DNA from 3 places in the Pseudomonas sp. KH_021 genome. Region 3 is predicted to be linked to each of the others. Evidence: predicted binding sites of a transcription regulator. Region 3 holds the regulator's gene; each other region holds the start of a gene.
The links. The regulator sigma-54, encoded in region 3, starts transcription at its own class of promoters, with help from an activator protein. The targets are predictions, from matches to a motif close to ANTGGCATNNANNTTGCTNT.

Region 1: the regulator sigma-54 is predicted to act here: its motif matches at 5,611-5,630, upstream of nirB (nitrite reductase large subunit NirB).
Region 2: the regulator sigma-54 is predicted to act here: its motif matches at 1,289-1,308, upstream of glnK (P-II family nitrogen regulator).

What each region holds. Positions count from the first base shown of each region.
Region 1 covers NZ_CM174477.1:1,427,762-1,435,376, forward strand. Annotated here, with positions in the region: gene rdgC (recombination-associated protein RdgC) at 1-484, opposite strand, end outside; tRNA gene AC3IX4_RS06735 (tRNA-Val) at 646-722, shown strand; tRNA gene AC3IX4_RS06740 (tRNA-Asp) at 742-818, shown strand; gene AC3IX4_RS06745 (bifunctional nitrate reductase/sulfite reductase flavoprotein subunit alpha) at 1,298-5,389, shown strand; gene nirB (nitrite reductase large subunit NirB) at 5,779-7,615, shown strand, end outside.
Region 2 covers NZ_CM174477.1:6,092,862-6,100,476, reverse strand. Annotated here, with positions in the region: gene AC3IX4_RS28120 (LysR family transcriptional regulator) at 1-750, opposite strand, end outside; gene AC3IX4_RS28115 (accessory factor UbiK family protein) at 832-1,092, opposite strand; gene glnK (P-II family nitrogen regulator) at 1,508-1,846, shown strand; gene AC3IX4_RS28105 (ammonium transporter) at 1,885-3,219, shown strand; gene AC3IX4_RS28100 (secondary thiamine-phosphate synthase enzyme YjbQ) at 3,609-4,034, shown strand; gene sutA (transcriptional regulator SutA) at 4,138-4,461, shown strand; gene AC3IX4_RS28090 (ISL3 family transposase) at 4,516-5,721, opposite strand; gene AC3IX4_RS28085 (Abi family protein) at 5,899-6,849, opposite strand; gene AC3IX4_RS28080 (HAD family hydrolase) at 7,042-7,615, opposite strand, start outside.
Region 3 covers NZ_CM174477.1:869,759-877,373, reverse strand. Annotated here, with positions in the region: gene AC3IX4_RS04170 (ATP-binding cassette domain-containing protein) at 1-384, opposite strand, end outside; gene AC3IX4_RS04165 (KpsF/GutQ family sugar-phosphate isomerase) at 619-1,593, shown strand; gene AC3IX4_RS04160 (KdsC family phosphatase) at 1,594-2,118, shown strand; gene lptC (LPS export ABC transporter periplasmic protein LptC) at 2,127-2,702, shown strand; gene lptA (lipopolysaccharide transport periplasmic protein LptA) at 2,689-3,231, shown strand; gene lptB (LPS export ABC transporter ATP-binding protein) at 3,231-3,956, shown strand; gene AC3IX4_RS04140 (RNA polymerase factor sigma-54) at 4,126-5,619, shown strand; gene hpf (ribosome hibernation-promoting factor, HPF/YfiA family) at 5,702-6,010, shown strand; gene ptsN (PTS IIA-like nitrogen regulatory protein PtsN) at 6,023-6,487, shown strand; gene rapZ (RNase adapter RapZ) at 6,490-7,347, shown strand; gene AC3IX4_RS04120 (HPr family phosphocarrier protein) at 7,364-7,615, shown strand, end outside.

The sequences.
Region 1 (7,615 bases), 560 kb from region 3:
GCAGCGAGCCCATCACTTCACGCAGGGTCGACAGCAGGTCTTCGGCACGCTTGGGGCTCGACGCATTGACCAGCACCAGGCCCTGTTTCGGCGCGATGGCGGCGAAGGTTGCCGAGCGACGAATAAAGGCACGCGGCAGGAAGGCCTGGATGATCTCGTCCTTGATCTGGTCGCGCTCCTTCTTATAGACCTTGCGCATCTGCTCGGCCTCGATCTCTTCGATCTTCTCCTTGACCGCATCGCGCACGACGCTGCCCGGCAGGATACGTTCTTCTTTACGGGCGGCGACCAGCAGGAAGTCCTGGCTGACATGTACCAATGGCGCGTCTTCGCCTTTGCCGAACGGGGCAACGAAACCGTAGGTGGTCAACTCCTGGCTTGCACACGGGCGCGCAGGCTTGGTAGCCAGTGCGGTTTCCAGCGCCTCAGGGTCGAACGGGACGTCTTGGGTCAGGCGATAGATCAGCAGGTTTTTGAACCACATGGGGTGACGCTCTCCTTACATATAAGGAAGGCATTATTCTCCGAGCGGGTGCCTCAGGCCAACCCTCGCTAAGTCTTTGGAAGGCATCGAAAATTTTTTTAAAAAAGTGCTTGCCAGAGGTATGTCTCATCCGTAGAATGCGCGCCACACCGAGAGACAAAGGGTGATTAGCTCAGCTGGTTAGAGCATCTGCCTTACAAGCAGAGGGTCGGCGGTTCGAATCCGTCATCACCCACCAAATCTCCTCAGTGTATCGCGCAGCGGTAGTTCAGTCGGTTAGAATACCGGCCTGTCACGCCGGGGGTCGCGGGTTCGAGTCCCGTCCGCTGCGCCATATTCGCTTCAAGGCACCACTGAACGGTCTTGAAGCAACAAAGAAGCGCCCTTAGGGGCGCTTTTTTGTTTGCCTCGATTTTTATCCCATGGACGTTGCTGACCCTGTAGCCGCTGCCGAAGGCTGCGATGCGGCCCGTCAGGGGCGCCAATGGGGTCTTCAGACTTTGCGCCCGCTTCGCGGTCGATCGCAGCCTGGCGGCAGCGGCTACAACGATCGCAGCCTTTCGGCAGCGGCTACCCTGCCTCTGATTGGGGCTGCCTGCTCCGTCTCGGTGCATTGGCGATTGAAGAATCTCGTCCTGAAAACTCCCCAAGCCCCACACCACAAGGCTTCGCCCATTCTGGCGCGTGCCTTGCAATAGCCCCTGCACTACGCAGTCAACGCTGATTGCACATTTCACGACAAAGGCGCCGTGTTGCCCCGCTTCCAAGAGCGAAGGGCAGCAGGGCGCCTTTTTGTTTTCATGAGGTACGCCAATGGCCAGCACAACGGTGCGAAGCGTCTGCCCTTATTGCGGTGTGGGCTGCGGCATTGTCATGAGCGTGACGGACAACAAGGTGGTCAAGGTCAGTGGCGATGCCAATCACCCCAGCAATTTCGGCCGGCTGTGTACCAAGGGCGCCACTTGCCACCAGCCCATCACCGAATCCGGTCGGATGGAAAGCGCCTATATGCGCAGCGAACGCCAGCGCGACCCGGTGCGCCTGGGCATCGATGAAGCCATCAGCGCAACCGCCGGTAAATTGCGCGCACTGCTGGATGAACACGGCCCGGACGCACTGTCTTTCTACGTCTCCGGGCAAATGTCGCTGGAAGCGCAGTACCTGATCAACAAACTGGCCAAGGGCTTTGTCCGTAGCCGCCACATCGAGTCCAACTCGCGCCTGTGCATGGCCAGCGCCGGCAGTGGCTACAAGCTGTCGCTGGGCGCCGACGGTCCACCGGGTAGCTATCAGGATTTCGACCAGGCTGATCTGTTTTTCGTCACGGGCGCAAACATGGCCGACTGTCACCCGATCCTGTTCCTGCGTTTGCTTGATCGAGTCAAGGCCGGGGCCAAACTGATCGTTGTCGACCCACGGCGCAGCGCCACCGCCGATAAGGCCGACCTGTTTCTGCAAATCAAGCCAGGCACCGATCTGGCCTTGATGAACGGCCTGTTGCACCTGCTGTACAAGCACGGCCACACCGATGCCAACTTCATCAATCGCTACACCGAAGGCTGGGAGGCCCTGGCGGAATGTCTACAGGACTACAGCCCCGACAAAGTGGCCGCCATCACGGGCCTGGCTGAGGCTGATATCCGCAAGGCCGCCGATTGGATTGGCGCGGCCGGCAACTGGATGAGCTGCTGGACCATGGGCCTGAACCAGAGCATCCATGGCACCTGGAACACCAACGCCCTGTGCAACCTGCACCTGGCCACCGGTGCGATCTGCAAGCCCGGCAGCGGGCCGTTTTCGCTGACCGGCCAACCCAATGCCATGGGCGGTCGGGAGATGGGCTACATGGGCCCGGGTTTGCCCGGCCAGCGTTCGGCCCTGGTGGCTGGCGACCGTGCCTTTATCGAAGACCTCTGGCAACTGCCGGCCGGCACGCTGCGCGAAGAAGCCGGCGAAGGGACGGTGGGCATGTTCCAGGCCCTGCGCGAAGGCAGCATCAAGGCGTGCTGGATCATCTGCACTAACCCTGTGGCCAGCGTTTCCAACCGCCAACCGGTCATCGAAGCCTTGCAGGCGGCGGAACTGGTGATCACCCAGGACGCCTTCCTCGACACCGAAACCAATCGCTACGCTGACATCCTCCTGCCCGCCGCGCTGTGGTCCGAAGCCGAGGGGGTGATGATCAACTCAGAGCGCAACCTGACCCTGATGGCCAAGGCCGTCGACGCACCGGGCGACAGTCTGGCGGACTGGCAGATCATCGCCCGCATCGCGTGTGAAATGGGTTTTGCCGATGCGTTTACCTACGCTGACGCCGAGGCGGTGTTCGATGAAATCCGTCGCGCCTGGAACCCGACCACCGGCTACGACATTCGCGGCATCAGCTATTCCAGCCTGCGCGAAGCGCCGCGCCAGTGGCCGTGCGAGCCGGGCCGGGCAGATGACCGCAGCCCGGTTCGCTACCTCAATGACGGCGTCAGCCAAACGGTAAAGCGGGACGCCGAGGGCAACCGCCCGGCCATTGCCTTTGCCACCGCCAACGGCAAGGCGCGTTTTTTCGCCCGCCCGCACCTGCCCGCCGCGGAAATGCCCGATGACGAGTTCCCTTGGGTGTTCAACACCGGCCGCCTGCAGCACCAGTGGCACACCCTGACCAAGACCGGCAAGGTGGCGACGCTGAACAAGCTCAACCCCGGCCCCTTTGTTGAAGTCCACCCGGACGACGCCGCGCGCTTGGGCATCAGCGAGCACGATCAGGTGCAACTGCGCTCCCGTCGGGGCCGGGCTGTGTTACCGGCACGCATCAGCGATCGGGTGATGGTCGGCAACTGCTTTGCGCCGTTTCACTGGAGCGACGTATTTGGCGAAGACCTGGCGGTGAATGCGCTGACCAGCGATGCCGTGGACCCCATCTCGCTACAGCCGGCATTCAAGATCTGCGCGGTTGAATTGAGCCGAGTGAGTGCTGCGCGCATTCCCGCCCTGCAAATCGACAGCGCAGCCGCCGCACCGATTCGTGAATCTCAGGAGCCCGACAGCATGTCGATCGATACTCTGGCCCGTGTACTGGGCCTGGACAGCCGCTTTGAAGTGAGCCTGGCCGACAACGAGCGGCTGTATATGCAAGGCTATCTATTGGGCCTGCGCTCGGAGGCCAGTCGCCTGGACGGTGGCGTGCCGACCTTGCCCGCCGCGGCGCCCATGGCACCTTCCAGCCGCTTGCTGGTGGAGGGGCTGTTGGCCGGCCTGTTTGCCCGAGCGCCAGCAGCCGAATCACAAGTTGCGTTGGCCGCGCCTGCGTCGGTTCATCGGGTGCTCTGGGCCTCGCAGACCGGCAATGCCGAACAGTTTGCGCAGGTCTGCGCCGAGCGTTTGCGCCAAGACGGCCATGAGGTGCTGCTCAATTGCATGGACGACGTCAGCGCGCAGCAGCTGTGCAGCGCTGCCAGCGTGTTGTTGATTGCCAGCACCTTCGGCGACGGCGATGCACCCGATTGCGGGGCCGGCCTGTGGGCGCAACTGCAGGCGCTGGAGCCTGGGAAATGCGCGGGCCTGCGTTACTCGGTGCTGGCCTTGGGTGACTCCAACTACGATCAGTTCTGCGGTTTTGGTCGCCGCCTGGACGAGCACCTGACCGCGTTGGGCGGGCAGCGCCTGCAGGCACGGGTCGATTGCGAGCCAGACTATCAAGCACCCGCCGAGCAGTGGCTGGTGCAGGTTTGCGCCGCCATGGCCGGCGCTACTCAAGCCGTGGCAGTGCCTATCACCACCCTCGACGAGGCGCCCGAAGCACTGCATTACAGCAAGCAGAACCCCTTACCAGCACGGTTGCTCGACAATCGCCTGCTGAACATACCGGGGGCGCAGAAAGAAACCCGGCAAATCGTTTTCGACCTGACCGACACCGGCTTCAGCTACCAGGCCGGCGATGCATTGGGGGTATGGCCAAGCAACTGCACGGCGCTGGTCGATGAGTTATTGACCGCCCTGCAACTGGACGGCGAGCAATCTGTCTGCCTCAAGGGCAAGCCCGACATGCCGTTGGCGCTGGCGCTGCACCAACACCTGGAAATCGCACGCATCACCCCGGATTGGCTCAACCTGTTCGCCCAACGCCATCCGCCGCTCAAGCGCCTGCTGGAGCCGGCCCGCAAGGCCGAGCTCAAGGATTGGCTCTGGGGCCGGCAATTGATCGACCTGCTGCAACAGTTCCCGCTGCAGTTGGCGGCCGATGAACTGCTGGCGCTGCTCAAACCGATGCAGCCGCGGCTGTATTCGATCAGCTCCAGCCCCAAGGTCACCCCGGATCAAGTCCATTTGACCCTTTCGACCGTGCGCTACCGCTGCAACGAACGGCCACGCCAGGGCGTGTGCTCGAGCTTCCTGGCCGACCGCGCCCTGCAAACCCACGTGCCGATTTTCACTCAGGCATCACAGCATTTTCGTGTGCCCAAGGACAGCCAGGCGCCGATGATCATGGTCGGCCCCGGCACGGGCGTGGCGCCGTTTCGGGCCTTTTTGCAGGAGCGCCGGGCAACGGGTGCCAGTGGCAAGAACTGGCTGCTGTTCGGTGAGCAACACGCTGCCAGCGACTTCTACTACCGCGATGAACTGACCGCCTGGGAGCGCGAGGGCCACTTGCGCCTGGACACCGCGTTCTCGCGCGACCAGGCAGACAAAATCTACGTGCAGCACCGCATGATCGAACACGGCGCGCAGCTCTGGCGTTGGCTGGAGGAGGGCGGGCATTTTTACGTGTGCGGGGATGCAGGGCGCATGGCCAAGGATGTCGATCACGCGCTTAAGCACGTGGTGCAACAGCATGGCGGCATGAGCCTCGACAACGCCGAGGCGTACGTGGCCGGCATGAGTCGCGACAAGCGCTACCTGCGCGACGTGTACTAAGCCGGTGCGCAGGCAAGCGCCGCGCACCAATTGTAGGCCTGTAGCCGCTGCCGCTGTAGCCGCTGCCGATAGGCTGCGATGCGGCCCGTCAGGGGCGCCAATGGGGATATCAAGATCCTGCGCCCGCTGTGCGGTCGATCGCAGCCTATCGGCAGCGGCTACAGCGGCAGCGGCTACAGGGTTTTGGTAGCGGTTACAGAGTTTTGGCAGTGAAGTCGGGGGTTGGCACATAACCTGCTTTTAACCCAGTAACACCTGTCCACGGTGGTCAACGGCGATCACATTCAGGACACACATAAACAGACACCAGGCAAAGGCGCCTGGAGCTTCGGCTCCAGGCGCTTTTTTTTGTTTTGGCCACCCGTGATTGGCTGGATGAGGAAGCTTGTATGAATTCGATAGTGACGATCGCGCACCGTGAAACTTTGATCATCGTCGGCAACGGGATGGTCGGCCACCACTGTGTCGAGCAATTGATCGAGCGCGGAGCCCTGGCCCGTTATGACGTGCATGTGTTTGGCGAAGAGCGCCAGCGCGCCTACGACCGGGTGCATCTGTCGGAGTACTTCAGCGGCAGCGATGCAGAAGCCCTGGCCCTGGGCGATGCCCAGCTGTATGCCCGCCACGGCGTCAAGCTGCACCTGGACTGCGCGGTGCTAGAGATCGACCGCGAGCGTCGCCAAGTGGTCACCGCCAATGGCCGGTTTGATTATGACCAACTGATCCTGGCCACCGGCTCCTATCCATTTGTGCCGCCGATTCCAGGCAGCGAAGGCAACGCCAAACTGGTGTACCGCACCCTCGATGACCTGGACGGCATTCGCACCGCCGCAACCTCGGCCCGTCGTGGCGTGGTGGTGGGCGGTGGCCTGCTCGGGCTTGAGGCGGCCAACGCGCTCAAGTCGCTGGGCCTGGAGGCGCATGTGGTCGAATTTGCCCCGCGCCTGATGCCCGTGCAGCTCGACGGCGACGGCGGCGCCGCCTTGAAAGCGCAGATCGAAGCGCTGGGCGTGGGCGTGCATTTGTCGCGTGCCACCCAGGCCATCGTTGCCGGTGAGGACTATGCCTACCGGATGAATTTCGACGGCGGCGAATTTCTGGAGACCGACCTGATCGTGTTCTCCGCCGGCATCCGTCCGCAGGATGCGCTGGGGCGCAGCAGCGGCCTGGAGATCGCGCCGCGCGGTGGGGTGGTGATCGACGAGCACTGCCAGACCTGCGATGCGCGCATTTACGCCATCGGCGAGTGCGCGTCCTGGAGTGGCAGCGTGTTCGGCCTGGTCGCGCCGGGCTACACCATGGCGCGCAATGTCGCCGCCCACTTGATGGGCGAGGGCGGGGCGACCTTCACGGGCGCCGACATGTCCACCAAACTCAAGCTGCTGGGCGTAGACGTCGGCTCCATCGGCGATGCCCACGGTGCCACGCCGGGCTCGCGCAGCTACCGCTTTATCGACGAAGCCAACGCGGCCTATCGCCGGTTGGTGGTGGACGCCAGCGGCAAGCGCGTCCTGGGGGCGGTGCTGGTGGGCGATAACAGCTACTACGACACCCTCCTGCAGTACGCCCAGAACGGCATTGCCTTGCCGGCCGACCCTGCCAGCCTGATTCTGCCGTTGTCCGACGGCGCCCCGGCGTTGGGCGCCGATGCCCTGCCAGACACCGCGACGATCTGCTCCTGCCACAACGTGACCAAGGGCTCGATCTGCTCGGCCATCGACAACGGTTGCAGCGACCTGCCGAGCCTGAAGGCACAAACCAAGGCCTGCACTGGCTGCGGCGGTTGTGCGGCGTTGCTCAAGTCGGTGTTCGAACACGAACTGATCGCCCGTGGCGTCGAAGTCGACAAGAGCCTGTGCGAACATTTCGCCTACACCCGCCAGGAGCTGTATGCCGTGGCCCGTGTCGAAGGCATCGCCAGTTTTGACGAAATGCTCGCCAAGCACGGCCGCGGGCAGGTGGGCTGCGACATCTGCAAGCCGACGGTAGGCAATATCCTCGCCTCGTGCTGGAACCAGCCGATCATGGACGCCTCCCTGGTGCCACTGCAGGACACCAACGACACCTTCATGGCCAACATGCAGAAGAACGGCACCTACTCGGTGGTGCCACGGATTCCGGGCGGTGAAATCACCCCTGAAAAGCTGATCGTGATTGGCCAGGTGGCGCAGAAATACGACCTGTACACCAAGATCACCGGCGGCCAGCGCATCGACCTGTTCGGTG
Region 2 (7,615 bases), 1.0 Mb from region 3:
GGCGGCGTAGTCCGGTAGGCCGGCGAGCAGGTCGGTACCCGCGAGCAATGCAGGCAGGGAGCTGAATTGCGGGACAGACAACACCACGTGGCGCTTGCGGCCGATCTCTTGCAGCCATTCGTCGACCACGCCGCTGGTGTTGGCGGTGTGTGACACCTGCACATGCGGGCGGGCGCAGAACTCGTCCAGGGTCAGGGGCGTATCGGATGCATCGGCTCGCAGCACGCGCGGATGGATGCGTCGCAGCAGTTTGCGCTTGGCGTTGGCTGGCAGGCCGCGGGTCTGGGTGATGCCCACGGTAATGTCGCCGCTGGCGAGCAGGTCGGGGATGCGCCAGTAATCCACATGCTGGACCACGAAGACCACGTGCGGGGCTTCCTGGCGCAAGGCGCGCAGGGTCGGCGGCAGCAGGCCGAATTCCACATCATCGGACAGGCCGATGCGGAAGGTCATGGTGCTTTCGGCGGGGTTGAAGTCGTGGGTCAGGCTCAGGGCGACGGACATGGCGTCCAGTGCCGGGGAAAGATGGCGGATGAGTTCTTCGGCGCGCGCCGTCGGTTCCATGCGGTGGCCGACGCGAATGAACAAGGGGTCATTGAACATATTACGCAGGCGATTGAGTGCGGCACTGATGGTGGGCTGGCCTAGAAACAGCTTTTCTGCGGCCCGGGTGACGTTGCGTTCCTGCATCAGTGTTTCAAAGACCACCATCAGATTGATGTCAGCCTTGCGCAGCTCATTGCGGTTCATCCCTACCTGCCTTTTCGCCCATGTCTGCCAAGGCAGTGTAGGAAGGCGCCGGTAGCGCCGTCCAGATAATACCGCCTGGCCTTACTCGGCCGTTGCGTTCAAGCGGCTTTCCATTTCCGCGACCTTGGCTTCCAGGCTCTCAAGGCGGGCGCGGGTGCGGGCCAGGACAACCATCTGGCTGTCGAACTCTTCACGGCTGACCAGCTCCAGCTTGCTGAAGCCGCTCTGCAAAAGGGCCTTGAACTGGCTTTCCAGTTCGTTGCGAGGCTGGGAGGTGTCGCTGCTGAACAGACGCGAGGCTTGATCGCTCAGGGCATCGAGAAAGGCTTTGGGGGCGAGCATGGTGGGGTTGTCCAGAAAACAGAATGGGGACGAGTGTATCACGCGCAATACCGGTGTCTGGAGCACTGCAAGGCTGCACGTTTTTTGAGCACTGCTAACGGGCGGTGTGCACCGTAATTGTGCGTCAAGCGTGCCCCGATTACAGGCATAGGTGGCATTTTGTTAGCAAGCTGCTGAAATTCAAGCGTTTGCTGGAGCTGGCAAGGTTTCTGCTTATACGAACATAACTCATGCACTGATGCAGTCACTGTGATGAAGCAGTGCATTGGCGCCGCGAGAAGTGTTTGTCATGGGGTTTCTGGTGTTGGTCGGGGGATGTGAGGCCGACGGAGCGTTACAAAGCCAGACACTTGCGCTTAGACTTGAGACGGGTTTGTTTTCCTGGGGCAAGTCCACCAATTCGGGAGAGAGTTTCATGAAGCTAGTCACTGCCATCATCAAGCCGTTCAAGTTGGACGACGTGCGCGAGTCGCTGTCTGAAATCGGCGTACAGGGCATTACCGTCACTGAAGTCAAAGGCTTCGGTCGGCAGAAGGGACACACCGAGCTGTATCGTGGTGCGGAATACGTGGTCGATTTTCTGCCCAAGGTGAAGATCGACGTCGCTATCGATGACAAGGATCTGGATCGGGTCATCGAAGCGATCACCAAGGCGGCCAACACCGGCAAGATCGGTGACGGCAAGATTTTCGTGGTCAATCTGGAACAGGCCATCCGCATCCGTACCGGCGAAACCGATACCGACGCGATCTAAAAAGTAGCCCCAAACCCAACGCCCCAGGAGATAACAACATGACTCTGCGTCGTTTCGCAGGGCTAGGAGCCCTTTTGTCCCTCATAATGCCTGGCATGGCCATGGCAGAAGAGGCGGCAGCCCCTGTACTCAACTCCGGCGACACCGCCTGGATGTTGACCTCGACGGCGTTGGTGCTGTTCATGACCATCCCCGGCCTTGCCCTGTTCTACGGCGGCATGGTGCGCTCCAAGAACATTCTGTCGGTGATGATGCAGTGCTTTGCGATCACAGGCTTGATCAGTGTGCTGTGGGTTATCTACGGCTACAGCATCGCTTTCGACACCACGGGCATGGAACAGGGCGTCGTTAACGTCAACTCGTTCATTGGTGGTTTCTCCAAGGCTTTTCTCGCCGGTGTAACGCCTGCCAGCTTGACGTCAGCCACCGCGCTGTTCCCGGAAGCCGTGTTCATTACCTTCCAGATGACCTTCGCGATCATCACTCCGGCGCTGATCGTCGGTGCCTTCGCCGAGCGGATGAAGTTCTCCGCGATGCTGATTTTCATGGCCATCTGGTTCACCCTGGTCTACGCCCCTATTGCTCACATGGTCTGGAGCGGTAACGGCGGCCTGATGTGGGACTGGGGCGTGCTGGACTTCGCTGGCGGTACCGTGGTGCATATCAATGCCGGTATCGCAGGCCTGGTGGCGTGCCTGGTGCTGGGCAAGCGCAAAGGCTTCCCGACCACCCCAATGGCCCCGCACAACCTGGGTTACACCCTGATGGGCGCGGCCATGCTGTGGATCGGCTGGTTCGGCTTCAACGCAGGCTCGGCCGCTGCCGCCAACGGCACCGCTGGCATGGCCATGCTGGTGACTCAGATTGCCACCGCGGCTGCAGCCCTGGGCTGGATGTTCGCCGAGTGGATCACCCACGGTAAGCCAAGCGCCCTGGGTATCGCTTCGGGCGTGGTGGCAGGCCTGGTTGCCATTACGCCGGCAGCTGGCACCGTCGGCCCGATGGGGGCCCTGGTGATTGGCCTGGTGTCCGGTGTGGTCTGCTACTTCTGCGCAACCAGCCTCAAGCGCAAGATGGGCTACGACGACTCCCTGGATGCCTTCGGTGTGCATGGGATCGGCGGTATTGTCGGCGCGATCCTGACCGGCGTATTCGCAGCTCCGGCACTCGGCGGCTTCGGCACGGTTGAAGATATCGCAGCCCAAGTCTGGATTCAGTGCAAAGGCGTCGGTTTCACCGTGATCTACACCGCAATCGTGACCTACATCATCCTCAAGGTGCTGGATGCGGTCATGGGCCTGCGGGTCAACGAAGAAGAAGAATCCGTCGGCCTCGATCTGGCGCAACACAACGAGCGTGGCTACAACCTGTAAGCCGTCGCCGCAAAAAATGGCCCGGTTCGCCGGGCATAGATTGCTGACAAACCCTGTAGCCGCTGCCGAAGGCTGCGATGCGGCCCGTCAGGGGCGCCTATGCGGTTTTAACATCCTGCGCCCGCTGTGCGGTCGATCGCAGCCTGTCGGCAGCGGCTACAATTGAGATCTGCTGCTGATTTGTCAGTAATCTATGCCCGGTTCGCCGGGCATTTTTTTGTCTGCGTTTTGTCAGTTCGTACAGGCGCAAACGATTTTTCATCGACGATTTCGGGCCAGTCGCCACGCGCCGCGAAGGTAGGTCAAAGACTTACAACACGGAGTGTTTAATAGGTCTTTGCTTTTTTCCATAGCGCGCTAGAATGCGCGCCGAAGGTGTGGAGAACGGTATGTGGCAACAGACCCTGATCACCCTGCGGGCTCGGCCCCGGGGCTTTCATCTGGTAACCGACGAATTGCTTGCCGGCCTGCCACAGTTGCGTGGCTGTCGCATTGGCTTGCTGCATTTGTGGTTGCAACATACTTCGGCGTCGCTGACCATCAACGAGAACGCCGATCCGGCGGTGCGTCGTGACTTCGAACGGTTTTTCAACCGGCTGGTCCCACAAGGATCGACCGGTTACGAACACAACGACGAAGGTGAAGATGACCTGCCCGCACACTTCAAGGCCAGTTTGCTAGGCTGTCAATTGAGCCTGCCGGTAACGGCAGGGCGATTGGCGTTAGGTAGCTGGCAAGGTGTCTATTTGGGCGAACATCGCGATCATGGCGGTGTTCGCAAGGTCCTCGTCACCTTGTACGGCGAGGGTGCTTGAGCCGCTGCCTGGCAGCGGATTTTGAATTTTCCCTGGCGATCTTCTATAAGAAGGCGTGGCTGGGCTATAACTAATCTGCTTTTCGAAAGTCATGAGGTTGAACATGAGCGACGACGATCTGGAAAACGACGACCTGGAAGTAGGTGACGAGGACGACACCGAAGAAGGTCTTGAAGCTGCCGCTGAAGATGTCGCGGAAGATGATGGCAGTGATGTACCTGCCCCGACGGCCAAGGGCAAGGCCAAGGCTGCGGTCTCGGTCGACGACCTACCCAGCGTAGAAGCTAAAAACAAAGAGCGCGATGCGCTTGCCCGCGCCATGGAAGAGTTCCTGTCTCGAGGCGGTAAGGTGCAAGAGGTCGAGGCCAATGTGGTGGCTGATCCACCCAAGAAGCCCGACAACAAATACGGCAGCCGCCCTATCTGATTGCCCGCGCTTTTTGAAAAAGCCCGCCGTCGCTGCGGGCTTTTTTATGGTTCTTCACGGATTGCCGGGAAAAGCGCATTTGATCTTCAAGAAGAAAAATGCGCTGTCCCGGTAGCCGTAAGCCATTCGCTTGATGACCTTGATCCGATTGTTGATCCCCTCTAGTTGGCCTGTGTGCATTGGCCATCGAACTCTGCTCAAAATGCCTCGCCAGTAACCGCTCAGCCTTTTCGCGAACTGGATCAACGAAGGAATGCCGCTCTGCTTGGCATGCCCCATCCATTGTTTCCACGCCCTACGCCATTCCCACGCTGTTTCGCTCGACCATAGCGCTTTGAGCTCAGCCTTCATGATATAGACCGTCATCAGCGACTGATTGGCATCCAATAAATCCTGCAGATGTACCTGCTGCTCTTGGCTCTTCAGATTTTCGGGGTTGCGCAGCAAGAGCCAGCGGGCCTGCTTGACCACCTTTCTCGCCGGTTTGTCATGGCGCAGTCGGTTAGCCTCGTCGACTCGTACCCTGTCGATGACTTCACGACCGTATTTGGCGATGACATGAAACAGGTCGTAGACCACTCGCGCATTGCGGCAGTGATGTTTCACTTCCAGATCGAAGGCCGTATTCATATCCATGGCGACCGCTTCGATTTGTGAACACCGCTCTGGCCCCAGATCCTCGAAAAACGAGCGTATAGCTATCCGGCTGCGCCCTTCACCCACCCACAAAACGCGACGCGTATCGGCATCCAAGATCACGCTGGCGTAGCGATGCCCCTTGAACAAGGCGAACTCATCCATCACCAAGCGCTTGGGCTCGGCCTCGGGTAGTTCATGCAATGTTTGCTCAAGCGCGCGACGCTCCAGGACGCGCACTGTTTCCCAGTGCAGGCCAAAGAGTTGAGCGACATGGAGCGTTGCCATCTGGCGACAGGCTTTGATGACCGCTTGGCAAAGCCTTGCGCTAAGCCTGGCGTACCGATCAAGCCAACTGACCGACTCCATCCGAGTCCCGCAGTCCAGGCAACGCAGGCGTCTAAAAACAGCGGTAAGCGTGACAGGGTGGCCAAGAATTGGCAGATCCCGAATGGATCGCTCTGACTGGTCGTGGACAGCAAGGCAGGGCTTGAGGCAGCCGCTGCAAAGAGGAATCTGATTAGGTCGAGGGGTTAGGTTGATCTGGAGAGAGCCGCCAACGACTTGGGCGGAAGCCACAGAAAATCCATCCCAAAAAGGCAGGATCGTATTAATATCTGGCATGAGAACGGCGGTTTGGTTGATGGGTTTGCTCGCACGAACATCATCGGTCAAATCGCCGTTCTTTTTTGTCTATTTCCCAGGATTCCGTGAAGAACCTTTTTTATTCTGTATGTCGCTAAATATGCGTCTCCTAAACGTGAGCCCCCGGCTACAACGTAACGCGCAAGTGCTGGACTATCAGAAGTGGAATCGTTTGGTGATGATTCGATTGTTGATTTGTTGCGCTTTCATAGGAGTTCCAAACTGATGTCTGGGCCAAGCCACGAATCCATGTGATGGTGCAGTTCGGATGATAGCGTCGTAAGTACCAATCTGCCCTCCATTCTTCCTGTACACGGCTAGAGCTTCTTGACTCAACAGAGTCTGCATGGACCACCAGTGATCAGATGACCTGATATAAGCGTTGATTCCTGCATCAATCCACCCTGCAAGCCAAGAAATTCGGTCGCAGAGCATACGAAGGCTTTTAATGGTGTGTCTTGGCCTTCTTGGAATAAAACCTAACCGTCCGTGGGAGTCGAATTCGGGTGTCTTCCAAATTTGGTCGTGGTGGCCGATCCGGTTCCTCACATCCCGCACCTGATATAGAAGATTACTCAACCTTCGAATGAAGGCAGCATCTGCGTATGGGATAGTTGCTAGATCTGGTGCATTAGGAAACGCAACAGTGAGTACTCTGCCTTTCAAATCGGCCGGATGGCTGCTGTGGTTCATGCCTCGTATGACCGTCTCCCAAAAACCAAACGAGAGCTTCGCCACGATGTCATCAATTGACGCTGAGCTGGTCTTTTTTCGACCGTTGATTTTGGCTACCGCTCTTTGTATTTCATCGTGTGTCTGTGTCGTCAGGCGGTGCCAAGCCAGATCAGGCGCGGCAGGATTCTTCAGCTTCGCCGCATTCGGCCTGGTCTTCAACATCCAGTCAAAATTATCTACTTGGCCGTAGTATTGAGAGAGCCCGCGATGCAGAGCGTTTCTAAGGCTAACCTCGAAGTCACCTAGAATCGGGAGCAAGCTGGCCCCAACAGCCTGGGACCAGGCGTAGCATCCCAGCAGCTCAGCATCGCTTCTCGTCCGGAAGAAGCTTTCAACGGTTGTAAGTCGAGGCTTGGTAAGATGGTTCAGCATGAAGCCCCTTGCCACTCTTGTTTTATTTCAATAGTATTTGCGTCGAAACAGGGGTTTTCCATTATTGGTCGTGCCCTTGTACCCTGAGTAAGAACCCCGCCAAATGCGGGGTTTTTGCTTTCTGTCGATCCGAAATCCCTCTAGACATCACGAATCACCTCAGCCCGCTGCGGGCTTTTTCATGCCTGGCGTTCAGGCCCAGCGCTTGAGCAGTGCGGGAAGTTCGGTCAAGTTGCGAATCTCGGCATCGGGGCGGTTGTCCGCCTCCCAGACCTTACCTTGAGGGTTGAACCAGATCGCGCGTAAGCCAGCTTGCTGGGCCCCGGCAATGTCATCACCGGGGTGGTCACCGATATGCACAGCACTGCGGGCATCGGCACCGCCGCGGCGCAAGGCTTCAGCGAATGGGCGCGGGTCGGGTTTGCCGACCCCCAGGTCCTCGGCGCACAGCGTGAACTTGAAATAGTCGGCCAGGCCCAGGCGGCGCACATCGGCGTTGCCGTTGGTGAGCACCCCCAGCGTGTAGTGCTGGCACAGCACTTCAAGCAGCGGCTGGACTTCGGGAAAGACCTGGATCTGGTGGCGCGCCTGCAAAAACACTTCAAAGGCCGTGTCGGCCATCTCTTGCGCTTCTGCATGGCCGTAGCCGGCATCTTCCAGGGCGTGGAACAGCACGCGGCGGCGCAAGGCGCTGATGCGGTGCTTCATTTCGGGCTCGGCCTGCACCAGGCGCTCGCGGATGGCATACAGGTGCTCGACCGGAATT
Region 3 (7,615 bases):
CTTCATCAAAACAATGTCTCGAATCATTTCTTCGGGAAGTTGGGTGTGCACCCGCAGCGGAAAGGCGACGTTCTCGAATACATCCAGATCGGTGAACAGGGCGCCGCTCTGGAACAGCACGCCCATGTGCTTGCGGGCATCGAACAGATCGCTGCGCGAGAGCTTCGGCAGGTTCTGGCCATTGACCCAGACCTCGCCACTGGTAGGCCGCAACTGCGCCCCCATCAACCGCAACAGCGTCGTCTTACCGCACCCCGATGGCCCCATGATTCCGGTGACCTTGCCACGCGGAATACGAATATCGACGTTATTGAAGATACTGCGCGCACCGCGCTTGAAGGTAAGGCCCTTCAGCTCGACCGCGTAGGCGTTATCGGCACTCATCTAAACTCCTTGCGATGCAGCCTCTTACTCAGACGCTCACCCCCTTCTTGGAGGCACGCGGACACTGGGCGGGCCGAACTGGCGGCGAACTATATCACCGCTGACACCCTCGCCCCAAGGCCTGCGCCGCGCTTGTTCAGCCCTGCGACAGGCGCTTGGCGACGATCGCAGGTGAGGCTTTCGCGCATTACCGCTATAATCGTCGCCTTTTCATCAGGCAATCCGATTTCCGACATGAGCCAATCCAGCGACCTGATCCAATCCGCACAGCGCACCATCCGCCTCGAGCTTGAGGCCGTTGAAGGCTTGCTGGCGCACATCGATGCCGATTTCGTCCGTGCCTGCGAGATGATTCTGGCCAGCAAGGGCCGCGTCGTCGTGGTCGGCATGGGCAAGTCTGGCCACATCGGCAACAAAATAGCCGCCACCTTGGCCAGCACCGGCACAACCGCCTTTTTTGTGCATCCGGCCGAAGCCAGTCATGGCGACATGGGCATGATCACCAAGGATGACATCATCCTGGCGCTGTCCAACTCAGGCTCCACCGCCGAGATCGTCACCCTGCTGCCGCTGATCAAGCGCTTGGGCATCCAGCTGATCAGTCTGACCGGCAACCCTGATTCGCCCCTGGCCAAGGCCGCCGAGGTCAACCTCGACGCGCGCGTTGCCCAGGAAGCCTGCCCGCTGAACCTGGCACCGACCTCCTCGACCACCGCAACACTGGTGCTGGGCGACGCCCTGGCCATAGCCCTGCTCGAAGCCCGCGGCTTTACAGCCGAAGACTTCGCCTTTTCGCACCCCGGCGGCGCCCTGGGCCGTCGCTTGCTGCTGAAAGTGGAAAACGTCATGCACGGCGGCGAAGAACTGCCGCAGGTGGTCCGTGGCACCCTGCTCAAGGACGCCCTGCTGGAAATGTCCCGCAAGGGCCTGGGCATGACCGTGGTGCTGGAAGCCGATGGCAGCCTGGCCGGGATCTTTACCGACGGCGACCTGCGCCGCAGCCTGGACCGCAGCATCGATATCCATACCGCAAAAATCGAAGATGTCATGACCCCGCACGGCAAGACCGCCCGCCCGGACATGCTGGCCGCCGAAGCCTTGAAGATCATGGAAGACCACAAAATCAGCGCGCTGGTGGTGGTCGACAAGGCCGAAAAGCCGGTGGGCGCCCTCAACATGCACGACCTGCTGCGCGCCGGAGTGATGTAAATGAGTAACGATCTACTGCAACGCGGTAAAGCCATCAAGCTGGCTGTCTTCGACGTGGACGGCGTGATGACCGACGGTCGCCTGTATTTCCTCGAAGATGGCAGCGAATTCAAGTCGTTCAATACCCTGGACGGCCAAGGCATCAAGATGCTGATGAACAGTGGCGTGACCACCGCCATCATCAGTGGCCGCAAGACCCCAGCAGTGGAGCGACGCGCCCGCAACCTCGGCATCCCGCATCTTTATCAGGGCAGGGAAGATAAATTGGTGGTTCTGGACGAGCTTCTCGGCCAACTCAACCTAAGCTATGAACAAGTGGCCTATCTGGGTGACGACCTGCCTGACCTGCCGGTGATTCGCCGGGTGGGCCTGGGCATGGCCGTGGCCAATGCTGCCGCCTTTGTGCGCGAGCACGCCGATGGTGTCACCCAGGCACGCGGCGGCGAAGGTGCCGTGCGTGAGTTCTGCGAGCTGATCCTGCGTGCCCAGGGCAACCTTGAAGCGGCTCACGCCCATTATCTGTAGAGCGATTCATGTTCATTAAAAAAGCCCGCAATATTGCGCTGTTCTGTGTCGCTGCCGCGCTGCTGGCAGCCGTCGGCTACTGGAACATCAGCCCGCAAAGCTTTCTCGACAATAAACCGGTCGTGACCGTCGACGAGAACGCCATCGACTACTACGCCCTCAATGCGCGCAGCGTGCAGTTCCTGCCCGATGGCAAGCTGCAATATGAAATGACCGCCGACAAGGTGGAGCATGTCATGGCCAGCGAGGTCACCCTGCTGACCAAACCCGACCTGCAGATGTATCGCGGTACCGCCTACCCCTGGCATGTGCAGAGCGAGCGCGGCGAGGTCAACCCCGACGGCACCGAGGTCGAGCTGATCGACTCCGTGCGCATCGCCCGCACCGACCAGAAAAACCGCGCCACGCTCATCACTTCCTCGCGCATCACGGTATTCCCGCAGAAGGAATATGCGCAAACCGAGCAAGCCGTTAGAATCGAGGGCGCTGGCGGCGTGACCACGGCCACAGGCATGAAAGCGTATTTGAACGACAGCAGGATCAACCTGCTGTCCAACGTAAGAGGACAGTATGAGGCTCGTTAAAACCCTTCCTTTCTTGCTCAGCGTGGGCGCAGCACTGGGAAGCGTGAGCGCCTGGGCTCTGCCGACCGACCGCGACCAGCCTATCCGTATTCAGGCTGATGACGCGCAGCTCGATGACAAGCAAGGCATTGCCACGTACAAAGGTGATGTCATCATCACTCAAGGTTCGATGAAGATCACCGGCAACACCGTCACTCTGACCCGCACCCCCGCTGGCGATGTCGATGTGGTGACCGCCATCGGTAGCCTGGCGTACTTCGAGCAACAGCAAAAAGCCACCGACCCGGAAAAGGTCAAGGCCTATGCTGTGACCATCCAGTATCACTCCACGCAAGACCGTATCGTGTTGATCGACCAGGCCAAGGTGATCAACCAGGGCAACACCACCGAAGGCGAGAAGATCGTCTACGACACCGCCACTCAGGTGGCAACCGCTGGCCGCGCTGGAGGCGGTGTGAAAACACCACGCCCACGCATCGACATGGTCATCCAGCCGAAAAAGAAAACCGACGAGCAAAAGGCCCCGTAATGGCGACTCTGAAAGCCCAACACTTGGCCAAAAGCTACAAAAGCCGCCAGGTCGTGCGCGACGTCAGCCTGTCCATCGACAGCGGTCAGATCGTCGGCCTGCTGGGCCCCAATGGCGCTGGCAAGACCACCTGTTTCTACATGATCGTAGGGCTGGTGCAGGCTGACCAGGGCCGCGTGCTGATTGATGACATCGACGTCAGCCACCAACCCATGCACGGTCGCGCCCGTGCCGGTATCGGCTACCTGCCGCAGGAAGCCTCGATCTTTCGCAAGCTGTCGGTGGCCGACAACATCATGGCCATCCTGGAAACCCGCAAGGAGCTGGACAAGGCCGGCCGGGTCAAGGAGCTGGAAAGCCTGCTGCAGGAGTTCCACATCAGCCATATCCGCGACAACCTGGGGATGAGCCTGTCGGGTGGCGAGCGGCGCCGGGTCGAAATCGCCCGCGCACTGGCAACCGCGCCCAAGTTCATCCTGCTCGACGAACCTTTTGCCGGTGTCGACCCGATCTCCGTAGGTGATATCAAGCAGATCATCCATCACTTGAAAGCCAAGGGCATCGGCGTTCTGATCACCGACCACAATGTTCGTGAAACCCTGGATATTTGCGAAACCGCTTACATCGTCAATGATGGCCAACTGATCGCCGAGGGCGACTCGGACGCCATCCTGGCCAACGAACTGGTGAAAGAGGTTTACCTCGGCCACGAGTTCCGCCTGTAATTTCGAGGTGTTTGGCGAGTTGCCTGGAGCGCTTGACTGTCACTAAATTGTTACGGTGCTCTAGGCAAACACTTCAGATTCAGGCATATAACTTGCTTATGTTTGGCGCTCCGGCGCCCTGTAGTGGATGGCGCATGTGCGCCGGCAAATAAGGTGTAAAGCCCCTGCCATGAAACCATCGCTCGTCCTAAGAATGGGCCAGCAACTGACGATGACACCTCAGTTGCAACAGGCCATCCGTTTGCTCCAGCTGTCGACCCTGGACCTCCAACAGGAAATCCAGGAAGCACTGGAATCGAACCCGATGCTCGAACGCCAGGAAGAAGGCGACGACTTCGACAACAGTGACCCACTGGCCGATAACATCGAACAGAAAACCCCGTCGGACCTCCAGGAGCCCAGCTACCAGGAAAACGCACCGACCGTGGAGAACCTTGAAGAAGGCGAGTGGAACGAACGCATCCCCAACGAATTGCCGGTCGATACGGCCTGGGAAGACATCTACCAGACCAGCGCCAGCAGCCTGCCCAGCAACGACGATGACGAGTGGGACTTCACCACCCGCACGTCCGCCGGCGAAAGCCTGCAGAGCCACCTGCTCTGGCAGTTGAACCTGGCGCCGATGTCCGACACCGACCGCCTGATTGCCGTCACCTTGATCGACTGCATCAACAGCCAGGGCTACCTGGACGAAACCCTCGAGGAAATCTGCGAGTCGTTCGACCCGGAGCTGGACATCGAACTGGACGAGATCGAAGCCGTCCTGCACCGCGTGCAACAATTCGAGCCCGCCGGCATCGCCGCCCGCAACCTGGGCGAGTGCCTGTTGTTGCAACTGCGCCAACTGCCGCCCAAGACGCCTTGGCTAACGGAAGCCAAGCGTCTGGTTACCGATTTCATCGACGTGCTCGGCAGCCGTGACTACAGCCAGCTGATGCGCCGCATGAAAATCAAGGAAGACGAACTGCGCCAGGTGATCGAGCTGGTGCAGAGCCTCAACCCGCGCCCCGGTTCACAGATCGAGTCGTCCGAACCCGAGTACGTGGTGCCAGACGTGATCGTGCGCAAGGACAGCGAGCGCTGGCTGGTGGAGCTGAACCAGGAATCAGTGCCGCGTTTGCGCGTCAATCCGCAATACGCAGGCTTCGTTCGTCGCGCCGACACCAGCGCCGACAACACCTTCATGCGCAATCAACTGCAGGAAGCCCGCTGGTTCATCAAGAGCCTGCAAAGCCGCAACGAAACGCTGATGAAAGTTGCCACCCAGATCGTCGAGCACCAGCGCGGCTTCCTGGACCACGGCGACGAAGCCATGAAGCCTTTGGTGCTGCACGATATCGCCGAGGCAGTAGGCATGCATGAGTCAACTATTTCGCGGGTTACCACCCAGAAATACATGCATACCCCGCGCGGTATCTACGAGCTGAAGTATTTTTTCTCAAGCCACGTCAGCACCTCTGAAGGCGGTGAATGCTCGTCTACAGCCATCCGCGCGATCATCAAAAAACTGGTTGCCGCGGAAAATCAGAAAAAGCCATTGAGTGACAGCAAGATCGCTGGTTTACTGGAGGCACAGGGCATCCAGGTAGCCCGTCGCACCGTCGCCAAGTACCGCGAGTCCCTCGGCATTGCACCGTCGAGCGAACGCAAGCGATTGATGTAACGGCCTTGAGATGAGCCACAGCGTTTCAGTGGCAAGCCCGTGGGCTTGCCTCTTTATGCACTGGCAACATAGGAGAAGCTGTATGCAAGTCAACATCAGTGGACAACATGTAGAAGTCACCGAGCCATTGCGCACCTACATCGGGGAAAAACTCGATCGACTGGAGCGTCACTTCGACAAGATTACCAATGTGCAGATCATCCTCAAGGTCGAAAAGTTGCAGCAGAAGATCGAGGCTACCCTGCAGATTCCCGGCAATGAGGTTGTTGCCAATGCCGAGCATGAAGACATGTATGCCGCTATTGACTCCCTTACCGACAAGCTCGATCGCCAACTGAAAAAACACAAGGAAAAACAGCAGAGCCTCCTGAATGGCCAGGCTGCTCGCTGACACCCCCCTCACATGATCCGACTTGAAACTATCCTGACCGCCGGCCGTTCTCTTGTGAACGTGCCGGGCGGCAGTAAAAAGCGTGTACTCGAACAAATTGCAAATCTGATCCACCGGGAAGTACCCCAGCTGGATATGCAACTTGTGTTCGAAAGCCTGATTGCCCGTGAAAAACTGGGCTCTACCGGTTTCGGCAATGGCATTGCCATTCCTCACTGCCGGCTAAAGGGGTGCGACGGCCCCATCAGCGCCCTGCTTCACCTTGATGCACCCATAGATTTCGACGCCATCGACGGCGCACCGGTAGACCTGCTGTTCGTTCTGCTGGTCCCGGAGGCTGCCACCGATGCTCACCTGGAGCTGCTGCGCCAGATAGCCAGCATGCTTGATCGCAAGGACGTTCGTGATCGCCTGCGTACCGCGAGCAGCAACGAAGCCCTGTATCAAGTCGTCCTGGATGAACAGAGCGGTCACTAATCATGCGTTTGATCATCGTCAGCGGCCGATCCGGCTCAGGTAAAAGTACTGCACTCGATGTACTGGAGGATAACGGCTTCTACTGCATCGACAACTTGCCGGCAGGCCTGCTGCCGCAATTGGCCGAGAATGCGCTGATCAATACCGAGTTGCTGCAACCCAAGGTTGCCGTTTCCATTGATGCGCGCAACTTGCCCAGCCACTTGACGCGCTTTCCCGAACTGCTCGATGAAGCACGTGGCCGGCACATCCATTGCGACGTGTTGTACCTGGATGCCGATGAAGAAACCCTGCTCAAGCGTTTCTCCGAGACACGTCGGCGCCATCCACTGACCAATCCCTCGCGCTCGCTGGCAGAAGCCATCCGTGTCGAGAGCGATCTGCTGGGCCCGATCGCAGACCTTGCCGACCTCAAGATCAACACCACCAACCTCAACCTCTACCAACTGCGTGACACCATCAAGTTGCGCCTGCTGGACAAACCCGAGGCGGGTACGGCGTTTTTGGTCGAATCGTTCGGCTTCAAGCGCGGCATGCCAGTCGATGCCGACTTGGTGTTTGATGTGCGCTGCTTGCCCAACCCCTACTGGAAGCCGGAACTGCGCGATCATTCAGGGCTTGAACAACCCGTGGTCGACTATCTCGCTGCCCAGCCCGATGTCGAGGAAATGTTCCAGGACATCTCCAGCTATCTGCTCAAGTGGCTGCCGCGCTTTGCCGCCAGTAACCGTGCCTACGTCACGATCGCCATTGGCTGCACAGGCGGACACCATCGCTCCGTTTATCTGACCGAGCGCCTGGGCCAAGTCCTGCAGCAATCCCTCAAGAATGTTCAGGTTCGCCACCGCGACCTCAGCTGAAAGGACCCTCCCCGCGATGCCCGCTCTTGAAATCACCATTATCAACAAGCTTGGCTTGCACGCTCGCGCGGCAGCCAAGTTCGTCGGCGTCGCTGGCCAGCACCGCTGCCAGGTCCGAGTCGGGCGCACACCCGAGACCATGGTCGACGGCAAGAGCATCATGGCCGTCATGATGCTGGCTGCCGGCAAGGGCACCCATGTTCACCTGAAAACGGAAGGCGACAACGAACAGGAAGCGCTGGATGCGCTGGTGAAGTTGATCAACAAC